Regions from separate parts of the Priestia sp. TRM10 genome, predicted to be linked through region 2. Evidence: riboswitches for the same ligand, from Rfam matches in the RefSeq annotation. Region 2 holds a riboswitch; each other region holds the start of a gene.

Region 1 (4,206 bases), 800 kb from region 2:
AGAGAATTTATTTTCACAAAACAGAGGAACCTATTTACCAAATAAGATTGATATTCATCCTTCTCAGCAAGGATATGATCTGTTGGCACAGCGAATTTTTGATACGATCCATTTTTCAGAAAGATTCCTCCAATAAAAAAGCACCGTTCAGAGGAACGGTGCTTTTTTATTAAGCTTCTATTAGACTTGCACGATATTTCTTTGTTGCTTCAACAAGGACTTGGAGTGATTTTATCGCTTCTTCCTCTTTACGCGTTTTTAGACCACAATCTGGGTTAACCCAAAATTGTTTTTCATCTAATACACGTAGAGAAGCTCTAATGTTTGAGATAATATCCTCTTCATTTGGAATTTGCGGGCTATGAATATCATATACGCCAAGCCCAATTTCTTTTTCATAATGAAAATCTTCAAATGCTTGAAGCAGACGGCCATGACTGCGTGATGTTTCAATTGAAATCACATCTGCATCAAGGTCATCAATTGTATTCATAATTTCATTAAAATTAGAATAACACATATGAGTATGAATTTGCGTTTCATCTTTCACACCGTAAGCAGAAAGTCTGAATGCATATGCAGCAGCTTTTAGATACCCTTCCTTCTCTTCTTCTCGCAATGGAAGGCCTTCTCGAAGGGCAGGTTCATCAATCTGAATAATAGCTATTCCTGCGTCTTCTAATGCTAATACTTCCTGACGGATAGCAAGACCGATTTGATTCATCACCACTTCTTTTGACTCGTCATGACGAGGGAAAGACCAGTTTAAAATGGTAACAGGACCTGTTAGCATCCCTTTTACAGGCTTATTTGTTAAACTTTGAGCATATACGCTTTCTTTCACAGTCATTGGCTCTTTAAGCGATACATCTCCGTAAATAAGAGGTGGTTTTACGCAACGTGAACCGTAAGACTGCACCCAACCAAACTTTGTTACTTCCATACCGTCCAGCTTTTCACCGAAATATTCGACCATGTCTGTACGCTCAAACTCTCCGTGCACGAGAACGTCTAATCCAAGGTCCTCTTGAATTTCGATCCAGCGGGATGTCATTTCTTGAATAAACTGCTCATATTGTGCGTCTGTAATTTGTTTCTTCCGCCATTTTAAACGTGTGCTTCTCACTTCTTTTGTTTGAGGCATACTTCCAATCGTTGTTGTTGGTAAAAGCGGTAGCTTTAACTTTTCCTGCTGTTTCTTCGCTCTTATCTCATACGGTGGACGCGTTGCCTTAAGTTGTGCAAGCTCCTTAATTTCTTCTTGAACTTTATGATTATGACGCAATGGTGCTGCAACGAAAGCTTCAAAGCTTTTATCATAATCTTTAAACGATGTATTGTTCTCAATTCCTCTTTCTAACGCTTTTAGTTCTCCTAACTTTTCCTTAGCGAAACTTAGCGCTCCTTCTAAAAAGCTCGGAAGACTTTCATTCTCGGCTGTAACAGGAACATGTAGTAAGCTTGATGAAGGCTGTACCCAAAGATCACCATCGATTAAATTTAGAAGCTCTTTAACTTCAGCACTCGTTTCTGTTAAATTAGCCTTCCATACATTTCGTCCATCAATAACTCCTGCTGCTAATACTTTTCCTTTTGGAAAGCCCCATTTTTTCAGCTGTTCTTTTGTTTCCCCTTTATCATGAATAAAATCAAGTCCAAAGCCATCTACAGGGAGTGATAGAACCTTTTTATAATCAAAAACAGCTTCATAGTATGTTTGAAGAAGCAACTTCGTATTTTTGCAGCTCTTCGCTATTTCAGCATATCCGTTTTCAATCACTTTCCATACTTCCTGATCTAATGGGGATGTAAAAATTGGTTCTTCTAAGCTGACCCACTCTACTCCTTCCTCATCTAATTGTTGCAAAAGCTGTTGATAAAGCGGGATAAGACGCTGAATCCATGATGCTTTTTCGGTTTCTTTATATCCTTTCCCAAGAAGAACGAGCGTTGCTGGCCCTACAAGAGTTACTTTTCCATTTACACCAAGCTTCTGTTTTGCTTTTTTCCAATAATCTAAAAATCGATTTTCTTTTAAAGAAGGCGTAACATTCTCAAACTCTGGCACAATATAGTGATAGTTCGTATTGAACCATTTTGTCATTGTCATTGCTTCCGCCCCGTCTGTTCCACGAGCCATGCTGTAATACGTTTCAAGCGGTGTTTTATTTGTATTTTTGAACCGATCTGGCACAAGATCAAACGTCCATAATAAATCTAAGATATGATCATATAAACTAAAATCACCAACAGGAATATGCGTGATTCCCGCTTCCTTTTGCACGCGAATTCCTTCTAAAAATAAGCGGTCTAGTTCTTCTTTAAACTCTTTTTCTTCAAACGTTCCTTCCCAAAAACTCTCTAGCGCTTTCTTCCATTCTCTTTTTTCTCCGATTCTTGGATATCCAATATTTGAACTGTATACTGTCATGTTTTTTCCTCCGTCTCTATTGTCTTTTTAGCTATCAAAAAAACTCCCTTTTTTTCAAAAAAGAGAGTTAGAAGGCGACTTTAAGAACTGTTGAAACGGATCCATCTATTCAACATAAACCTTCACTCCTCCCTATGAACGCGTAGGTATAAAGCGCAAACAAGTGGCAGGTCTCCTGACTTAGGTTCATCGTTCTTCTATCCCTTCCCGCTTTCGCAGTGGCTATGATAGAAACTCCCCTTCACAGTGGCGCGACCGTGGCGGCTTCTCACCGCTCTTCCCTTTTAAGCTGCAGCGTATGTACAGCACCTCTTGCATGGACATTATAAAATTAGTCTCCTCGACTGAGGAATTGTTAATAAGAATAACGCGATTTTCCCCTTTGTGCAAGACTATTTTTCAGATTATTCATTTTTGATCTAATTTTTTATTATTTTAGAGAAGCTAACATAACCGCAATTTCGTCTTCGATATCTTTTACATCTTCTTCTAGAAAAGCATTAAAAACGATTGAGAAGATAAGTTCCTCTCCAGCTGCTGTTGTTACATATCCGGAAAGAGAGCTAGCGCCTGTAATAGATCCTGTTTTGGCTCTTACATTTCCTTCTGCAACAGTCCCTCTCATCCGTTCATCGAGCGTTCCCCCTATCAATTCATCCGGATCTCCTGCTAAAGGCAAAGATTCATAAAAATTGTCGTACCAAGGTTTTTGCCTAGCATGAAAAAGAAGAGAAGAAATTTCGTCTGTTGGCACTCCGTTCACATGTGATATGCCTGAACCATCTCGAATCATCATATTGTCTACATTGACATTCATCTCAGAAAGCGTTTGTTTTAAAGAAGCTAAACCAGCTTCAAAGCTTCCTTCACCATACTGTACTTTTCCCATTTCTTTCACAAAAATTTCTGCAATTGTATTATTACTCAATTTCATATACGGAATAAAAATTTCCCCAAGTGGAGGAGATTCCTTTACTTCCATCAACTGAGCTTTTTGAGGTGTTTCTTCTTTCTTCACTTTTCCTGTTACTTTTATTCCGTTCTTCTCTAAGACGTCTTTAAATAAAGAAGTCGTATACAAAGCAGGGTCCTCGACGGCAATGGCTGTTTGAGCAGGTTCCTCTCCCTCCTTGATGATTCCTTTTACTACAATAACATTTTCATTCCGTTTTCTGACAATTTCTAAATCTGTTTCTCCTTTTCCTGTTTTAGTTTCATTCATCACTTTTACGTAGTCCGTTTTAGGTAATATAGAGATGTGAGCTTTCTTACCATTTTTGGTCGGTGTTGTCTCTACTATAACTGTTCCCGCTTCATAGCGATGATCAGGAGAGAACGTCAACGCTGATATTTGAGCTCCGTACGCATATGATTCGTCTTTCCAAATCATATCTTCTGAAAGCCGAACATCGTCATACCACGTTTCATCTCCAATAATATTTCCCGAAATTTTTTTGATTCCTTTTTCGTGTAATAGAGCTGAAAACTGCTGTAACTCTTTTAATCCAAGAGTTGGATCTCCTTTTCCTTTTAAATAAAGATTCCCTTTTAACACACCATTTCTCACTTTTCCATCATGCCAAATCTCTGTGTGAAACTTATACTCCTCACCTAATGTTTCAAGCGCTGCTGCCCCTGTAAAGAGTTTCATATTGGACGCAATTTTCATTCGAACTGAGCTGTTCTTTTCATACAGTACTTCTCCGCTTTTGGCCTCTTTTATACTGATTGAACTTATCGCACCCTTTAAATCTTTATGTTGTAACACTTGTTCC
Region 2 (4,206 bases):
AATTTGCTTCACAGGACGAGGTGCTCTTGTACAGGTTTCCAAAAGCACGGGTAAATCTGTTCCATGGACAGAGGAGCAACTTGAGAAATTAAAACCTTATCAATCGAAAAAAAGTGAATAAAATATAGCATAACTTGCGAATTCTAGGAACCGCTTTATCCTTTTTTACATAGTATATCGTGACTAACTTACACCCATCCGATAGTTCGACTCTGGATCAGGCAAGGAGGGTTACATTGAAGGATAAAGAATTTCCACCTAAACCGTTACTTACAAAGAGAGAACGAGAGGTTTTTGAACTTCTAGTACAGGACAAAACAACGAAAGAGATCGCAAGTGAGCTGTTTATTAGTGAAAAGACGGTTCGCAATCATATTTCTAACGCAATGCAAAAGCTTGGCGTTAAAGGGCGTTCTCAAGCTGTCGTTGAACTTCTTCGCATGGGAGAACTCGAGTTATAACATGTGGCCGACTATCAGTAAAAGATAGTCGGTTTTGTTTTCTAGCGAAATGAAAGATTATCACAGTCAAAAAAGGGAAGTAGAAAAATAAAGAAATATAGGGGGAGAAAGAAATGTACAATAAAATTCTTGCAGCCGTAGATGGCTCAAAACAGGCAAAAGAAGCGCTTGAGAAAGCATTTTCTATTGCTTCTTGTTATCGTACACCACTGCAAATTCTTCATGTGAAAGAAGGGGATGATAAAACTAAAACATATTGGTATAAACGCTCTAATTTAAACAAGCTAGAAGACAGGCAAGAATTTCTTCGTGAAATTGATACTATGGCTGCAAAGTATAACATTACTCATAAGGTTCATTTTAGAGTTGGAAATCCTGCTGAAGAAATTATTCGTCATGCAAATGAGAACAATATTGAACTTATTGTGGTAGGAAGTAGAGGATTTAATAGATTTCAAAAAGTAGTGCTTGGTAGCGTTAGTTCTAGAATAATAGAGAAAGCCTCCTGTTCCGTTCTCCTTGTGAAATAAAAGAAGGGATGAGGCTTCTCCTACTCTTCATTTGAATTCTTTATTGAAAAATGAGCCAACTTCCTCTATCATTGTAGTTAATTAGAAAACTCATACAAGAAAAAATTTTTACATAAATCAAAAAAGTAGCAGATAGAGAACTATCCTAGCATACTGCACATAAGGGGAGTCATCATCACAGCTAAGTTTGTTTGGGATGAGATAGTGGTTCCACTATGTATGTTTTGCTAGGGAGAGTTCTTCTTTCATTTTAAAGACAATTTCATATTGTAAACAGGAAGGTACATAGCTTTAAAGCCTATGTTGAAAAGGGAAGCCAGTGAAAATCTGGCACGGTGCCCGCCACTGTAAAAGGGAGTTCTATTACAACGTGTCACTGAATTTTTTTGGGAAGACGTAGTAGAACGATTACCTTGAGTCAGGAGACCTGCCTTAGCTGTTTGCTTCATTTGAAACCTACGGGACATAGGAAGAAGTGCTAATCCATTGTGCAAACTCGTGTACAGGTATGCATTTTACATCTCTTTCTCGTAGAGGTGTTTTTTTTATGCATTTTTTGAGAAAACGATTTTAACGAGGGAGTTGGTATGGATGACAACGTGGAATTTAAATGAAACAAAGCACCATGTCTTAATTTGTAATGGTGGAACGTGTATGAAAAAGGGCGGAGAAGAAGTAACGGTTGCTGTTCGAGATGAAATTGAAAAGCTTGGGGCGGATGCTCAAATTCATACAACAAGAACGCGATGTAATGGGCGATGTAAAGATGGATGTGTAGCAATTGTATACCCTGAAGGAGTTTGGTATAAAGAAATGACACCAGAGCTTGGAAGAGAGATGGTAAGAGAGCATCTCTTAGATGGGAATAAGCTTGAAAACTCTATCATCTACACATATGAGGAAGGATTTAAAGCTCCTGAAAATTCCTCATCACCAAAAGGAATTTCAAAAGAGAAAGTGAAATAACTGTTTTCGAAAGAATCACATCATTCGAAAAACTTGTGGTAGGAGGAAAAAATATGAGTGGTAAATTGCTTATCGTCGGATTTGGGCCAGGAAATTTTGAACATATTACAGAGCGAGCGAAAGAGGCACTTCAAGAAAGTGACATGATTATTGGCTATAAAACATATGTGGAACTTATCCAAGGGTTGTTGTCAAATCAACAGGTTATTAGTACTGGAATGACTGAGGAAGTGACAAGAGCCCAAGAAGCAGTGAAGCAAGCTGAGCAAGGGAAAAAAGTAGCTGTGATCTCGAGTGGAGATGCGGGAGTATACGGAATGGCTGGTCTTGTGTATGAAGTGCTTGTTGAAAAAGGTTGGTCAAGAAAAGACGGAGTGGAAATTGAAATTATTCCTGGTATCTCTGCGATTAACTCTTGTGCTTCATTATTAGGAGCCCCTGTTATGCATGATGCGTGCACAATAAGCCTAAGCGACCATTTAACACCATGGACACTTATTGAAAAAAGGATTGAAGCTGCGGCATCTGCTGATTTTGTTATTGCTCTTTATAACCCGAAAAGCGGAAGAAGAACCCGTCAAATTGAGGAAGCCCAGCGTATCCTGCTTCAATATAGATCACCAGATACTCCTGTTGGCCTTGTGAAAAGCGCATATCGAGACCGTCAGAATATTGTAATTACCAATTTAAAAGAGATGCTTGAACATGAAATTGGAATGCTAACAACTGTTATTATTGGAAACTCTTCAACATTTCTCTATGATGATTTGATGATTACCCCACGTGGCTATCAACGTAAATATACGCTAAATGAAACAAAACAGCCGCTAAAACCTCATCAACGTTTGAAAAAAGAGGCAGAGCCATGGGCACTTTCCCAAGAAGAAGCAGCACCAGCAGTAGAAGAGAAGGAAGCAGAAAAAGTTGAGAAAGTTAAAGAAGTAGAGAAAATTTCTTCAAGAGAAATTGCGGAGAAAGCTCTTAGTCTTGTGACAGGAAAAGAAGAGCAAACAACATTTGAAAAAGTAACGGCTAAGATGGAATCCATCTTCGAACTTGCTGTAAGCCCAGGGCTTGTAAGTAAAAAGTTTACACCAGTTCAGCTCACCACAATTGCTGAAGTTGCAGGCGAAAAAGGGTCAATTGAATATACACCAGATCATCAAATTCGTCTTGAAGTACCGACTGCTGAACCAGAAAAAGTAACAAAGAGACTTAGCGAAGTAGGTCTACTCCTTGCTCCTGTTGGAGACGTTTTAACAATGAAGGCGTGTGACTTCTGCGATGGAGAGAAAAAAGATTCCATTCCATATGCAGAAGAACTTCAAGAAAGACTTGGCGGAGCGAATATGCCAAAAGTTACAAAAATCGGGTTCAACGGCTGTGGTATGGCTTGCTACAGAGCTGTACAAGATGATATCGGAATTGTATATCGAAAAGGAAAGTTTGATTTGTTTCTTGGAGCGAAAACAGTAGGCCGATCAGCACATTCTGGACAGCCTGTTGCAGAAGGAATTTCTCCTGAAAAGATTGTTGATGTTGTTGAAGGAATTGTTGATGAGTATAGAGAAAAGGGGCATCCTAATGAGTCGTTCTTTAAATTCTTTAAACGTGTAAAAGAAGTCGGTGGTTTTATTTATCAAGATGTAACACCCAAAATTAAAATTGAGCCAGCTCCTTGTGGAGACTAGGAAAATAGAGGGGGAAAACAAATGGAAGCTGTATTATTTATTGGACACGGAAGCCGTGACTTTGAAGGAAATGAAGAAGTACGTCAATTTGTAGAGAAAATGAGGACTCTTTTGCCAGAGACGTTGTTAGTAGAAACAAGCTTCTTAGAATTTGAACGCCCAACAATTGCAGATGGAATTGATACCTGTATAGAAAAAGGGGCGCATCATGTTATTTTAATTCCAATTATGCTTCTTCCTGCTGGCCATTCTAAAATTCACATTCCAGGAGCAATTGATGAAGCAAAAGAAAAGTATCCCAACACGAAATTTACATATGGCAGACCAATTGGTATTCATGAAGAAACGTTTGAAATTTTAAATACAAGATTAAAAGAGTCTGGGGAAAATTTAGAAAGTCCTGGAGAAGAAACAGCAATTATCTTACTTGGGCGCGGTGGAAGCGATGCTGACGCGAACAGTGAGCTTTATAAAATTACGCGTCTTCTTTGGGAGAAAACAAACTATAAACTTGTTGAAACATCCTTTATGGGTGTAACAGATCCTTTGATTGAACAA
Region 3 (4,206 bases), on a different contig from region 2:
TTTCACAGAGTTTTCAATTGTATCAAGCTGTTTTTGAATGATTTCAAGCTTATATAAAATCGTTTCTTTCTGAATCGTAAGCGCCGTAATTTCTTTATCTTTTTCACTCATTCGATTTTCAAGTTTTGCAACACTTTCCGTTAATGACTCAATCTTATTCATCTTCCTTCACATCTCTTGTTCCCCATAAAGCAAGGAGAGCTATTGCAAAATAAACGCCTACTCCCGTGTTTAAGGGTTGCTTTGCTAGAATAAATCCCGCTGCCATCATTCCATACAGAAACGTTGATGAAAGCAGTGATATTTTACGCATCCACGCTTTTCTCCATACGAGTCCAAGAATGAGGGAAATCAAACTTAAAATAAAGATACTTGCCCACTCTGCTTCATTACCAATTTCCTGAAACGTATAAAAAAATTCAGGGCGGTTATGAAACAACTTGTCATTTACTACTAGAACCATAGACCACCACGCTGTAATAAGAATTAAAAACATTTCAATAAAAACATTTCGTTTTTCCATAGCATGCCTCATTTCTATTCTAGCTTCTATACTCTATGAAATTTTTTTAATACTTGTCACATTTTTATATAAAAAGTCCTCCTATCCCCTTTTCCCCCTTCTCTACAAGCTATTAAAATAAAAAAGCGTAAGAACTTTTAGAAGTTCTTACGCTTTTTGCCAATGAGCTGGTATTTTTAATGACGGTGGCAACTTTGTATAACTATTTCCCTTTGCTGCGTTTACTTGTGCTTGAGTAAGAAAAAGACTTCCCGTCAAATCTGCCCCGCTAAGATCTGCATCCCTAAAGTCTGCTCCAATCAAATCTGTAAAACGAAGATCTGCTTCTCTAAGATCTGCTGCAATAAGGAGTGCCCCTCTTAGATTCTCCCCTTTAAGCTTTGCTTTCCTAAGCTTAGCCCCTATATAATCACTGCTATACTTTCGTTTTTTCTTATGAGTGATGTGCGGGCGGACTAATTCACTTGTTTGTAAAAGCAGTGTATTTACTTTTGCTCTATGCCCTGCAACATCTATATGTAAAATTTCTTCTGGAGATTGTTCTGTCATCTTTTCCGTTTCTCTGAACATCTCTCTTAGCTCAGCATGAATAAATTTTGTTTCCCTATAGCCCATTGCTTCATATAAGTAGGAAAGCATTTCGTGAAGTTGCTGAACAATCGGATAGACGCTAAACATTTGTTCAGCATATTGTTTATTTTCTTTCCATTCTTTCCTCTTATATATAATTCTAGATACTTTTTGACCTGCTCCAAAACATTCATAAGCAACACAACCGCGAAAGCCTTCCTTCATTAAGTTATCATGAATGCCGCACAAGTAGTTATCTTGCAAATTCTGGCAAGGTGTTCCTCCATCTTTATCAAAAGCAAAATCAGCTGACTTTGCATATGGCAATGCAACACAGCATAAACCAAAACAGCTTGTACAGTCTGAATTCAATGCTTTTTGAACTTCTACTTTATTTTCTAATTCAATTGACACTTTTATCCCATCCCTTTTTTAATCCCGCTATATTCATATTAAAAGGAATGAGGTAAAAAAGGAAGAGATTTGTAAATTAGATTTCCACTCTGTTTATATTTCTTGTTAACCAAGGTGATGAATGTTTTCTAACTATTTAATAAGAATTTGAATTTCTTTGAATAATGAGGACGTTTTTTATCGATTATCATCCTTTCTTCCTTTCTATCCATAGTATCAGTAGTGTAGAAGTATGCTAGACCTTTAAAAAGAAAAGATTCGTTTGGAGGATTTAACTTTTACAAAAATATGGTATACTACCAAAAAAAGCATATGAAAACGATAATTAACCCGCAGTTTAGGGGCTCTTACTTTTTAAAAGGAGGAGGTAACAGGGAACCAAGTGAAAATCTTGGGCGGTCCAGCCACTGTTATGAAGGAGTTTTTCGCCAGATGCCACTTAACAACTCTGTTAGGGAAGGCGGCAAAAAATGATGATTTCAGAGCCAGGATACCTACCTAATCTGTACGCTAGGATCTTCTAGGAAAGAGAGTAGTGTATACATATTCAGCATTGTTTATTTATGCTGCTTATTTGTTATACATATTTCCCTCAACCCTAGAAATGGTTGAGGATTTTTTATTAAAGGAGGCTACAAAATTGGAAGGTTTATCACTTTTTGCATTTGTATTTGTTTTAGGATTAAGGCATGGGCTTGATGCAGACCATTTAGCTTTCATTGATGGTCAAACAAGGTACAACTGGAGGATGAAAAGTCCTTTCTCAAGATGGGTTGGTACATTATTTTCGTTTGGACACGGGGGCGTTGTCGCATTAACTGCTGGAGTTTTAGGAATGGTGATGAGTAACTTTACGTTCCCATCATCCTTTGACATCTTTGCTTCATGGGTCTCTATTTTATCTTTATTTTTAATTGGTACATTAAATACGTACAATTTAATTCGAACAAGAGGTAGTAAGGAAGAATTTCAGCTTAGTGGGTTAAAAGGGAAATTCATCCCAAAACTTGCAAAAGGAACAACAAATCCGCTTCTTATTATTCTGATTGGTGCTCTCTTTGCCCTAGCAGCCGAAACGGTGAGTCAAACAGCTGTATGGACATTAGCTGCGGGCAATTCAAGCTCATATACTCCCTTATTATTAGGTCTAGTTTTTATGGTTGGCATGATGATTACAGATACAATTGATTCTTTTGTTGTACACAAGATGGTCAAAGACTCAAGTGAATTTGGTCAAGCGGCTTCACGCCTTATGGGCTGGGTCATTGTTGTACTCGCCTACAGCGTTTCTTTCTATCTTGCTTTTACATTCTTCAATCCATGGGCAGAAATAGACTTTGAGATTGTTGGCGTTATCCTTTTTCTATTTCTTCTTTCAATGTTTATTTTTGTCCGTTTCAAAGCTAAAAAAGCAAACAACAGTGTTCAATCCGTGTAACAACTGTGAATTTATCTGAGAGAGCAACACATCCTTTGCTCTCTTTTTCTCCAACTTAAACAAGTCAGTTTGTAATAAGAAACAAACTTGATAGAAACTCTCTCATTTTACGCATCTTTCTTCCACATATGATTATTAATCGTCTTTCTATTACAGGCAGTTTCTCTCTTTCAGCTTATTTTATCTCTTTAATAAAAAATTTCTCTTTACATAATGTAGATAGAGGACTCATTTAGGGTAATGATACACATAAAGGAAGATAAATAGGAAGGAGTCATTTATGAATATGAATCTTGTCATCATTTTACTTGCTTTAGCAGGACTTCTCATTATTTGCTGTAAGACCTTTAGCTCTCCTTATATTGCGTGCAATGCCGTCGGGACATTTTGCAGTCTATTCACTGCTCTAGCTATGATTCAGCACCAGCTTTCAATCATTGAAGGACTCATTATTATCTGTGTCATCTTAGTGCTCGCTTACCTCATTTATACTCCTTTGAAAACAAGCTTATTTGTTCGAAACTGCTATATTATGTTCAATGTTAACTTCTCTAAGTCACAAGAGATTATAGAAAGAGAAAACGCTAATATTACGATTATTACCAAACCGCTAAACACTCTTATTCTTTCCTATAGAGAGCACCAAGCAGAACAAGCACACCATCTAAAAAAGATACTTAAACAAGAAGCACAAGGTATGCCACTATCTGGCTTTCTTCTTCTCTCAAGCTCTATTATTCTCTATTTATGGCAAGGTATTAGCTAAAATATACCTAAAAAAGCAGTGAGAAACCGAAAGCTTCTCACTGCTTTTTTCACTTCCATTTTCTATATTAATAGAAACGAAACGGTCTTACATATTGAAGTTTTGAACAATTCTTTTAATGATGTTTTGTTCTCTCTCTTCTAATTCACTCATTATGTCTTCAAAGGCTCTAGTTGATTCATATGTATTTAATACTTGAAGTGCCGCAATACTATAGTGACCAATTGTATCTTTTCCAAATATTTTGTGAATCTCTTCATTTCTATACTTGCTTAGCTCGATAAGTTTAGAAATAACTTCTGCATTGGATATGTTACCCTTTACAATTTGGATAAGAGCCGTCACTTGTACTTTTGGATATGGATGATCTAAATATTCTATTGCTGCTGTCTCATCGAAGCTGTTTTTTGTTTTCTCTTCCTTTACAACTGGAAATCTCAATATTTTTCCTCCACATTTGCCGTAATCCGTTGTTACTAAGTGATGTAAGTTGCT

What was found. A riboswitch is a leader RNA that binds a small molecule or an ion and turns the genes downstream of it on or off. The one in region 2 is predicted to bind cobalamin.
Region 1: another riboswitch for cobalamin. It lies ahead of metE (5-methyltetrahydropteroyltriglutamate--homocysteine S-methyltransferase); the one in region 2 lies ahead of ACK3CR_RS23185 ((2Fe-2S) ferredoxin domain-containing protein).
Region 3: another riboswitch for cobalamin. It lies ahead of ACK3CR_RS00270 (HoxN/HupN/NixA family nickel/cobalt transporter); the one in region 2 lies ahead of ACK3CR_RS23185 ((2Fe-2S) ferredoxin domain-containing protein).

What each region holds. Positions count from the first base shown of each region.
Region 1 covers NZ_JBJZOT010000015.1:439,115-443,320, forward strand. Annotated here, with positions in the region: gene ACK3CR_RS18965 (GDSL-type esterase/lipase family protein) at 1-136, shown strand, start outside; gene metE (5-methyltetrahydropteroyltriglutamate--homocysteine S-methyltransferase) at 170-2,431, opposite strand; cobalamin riboswitch at 2,580-2,759, opposite strand; gene dacB (D-alanyl-D-alanine carboxypeptidase/D-alanyl-D-alanine endopeptidase) at 2,862-4,206, opposite strand, start outside.
Region 2 covers NZ_JBJZOT010000015.1:1,241,425-1,245,630, reverse strand. Annotated here, with positions in the region: gene ACK3CR_RS23200 (acyl-CoA thioesterase) at 1-121, shown strand, start outside; gene gerE (spore germination transcription factor GerE) at 237-461, shown strand; gene ACK3CR_RS23190 (universal stress protein) at 575-991, shown strand; cobalamin riboswitch at 1,254-1,440, shown strand; gene ACK3CR_RS23185 ((2Fe-2S) ferredoxin domain-containing protein) at 1,583-1,957, shown strand; gene cobJ (precorrin-3B C(17)-methyltransferase) at 2,011-3,648, shown strand; gene ACK3CR_RS23175 (sirohydrochlorin chelatase) at 3,670-4,206, shown strand, end outside.
Region 3 covers NZ_JBJZOT010000002.1:42,306-46,511, reverse strand. Annotated here, with positions in the region: gene ACK3CR_RS00285 (hypothetical protein) at 1-162, opposite strand, end outside; gene ACK3CR_RS00280 (hypothetical protein) at 155-523, opposite strand; gene ACK3CR_RS00275 (pentapeptide repeat-containing protein) at 671-1,507, opposite strand; cobalamin riboswitch at 1,830-2,023, shown strand; gene ACK3CR_RS00270 (HoxN/HupN/NixA family nickel/cobalt transporter) at 2,148-2,945, shown strand; gene ACK3CR_RS00265 (hypothetical protein) at 3,226-3,711, shown strand; gene ACK3CR_RS00260 (hypothetical protein) at 3,799-4,152, opposite strand.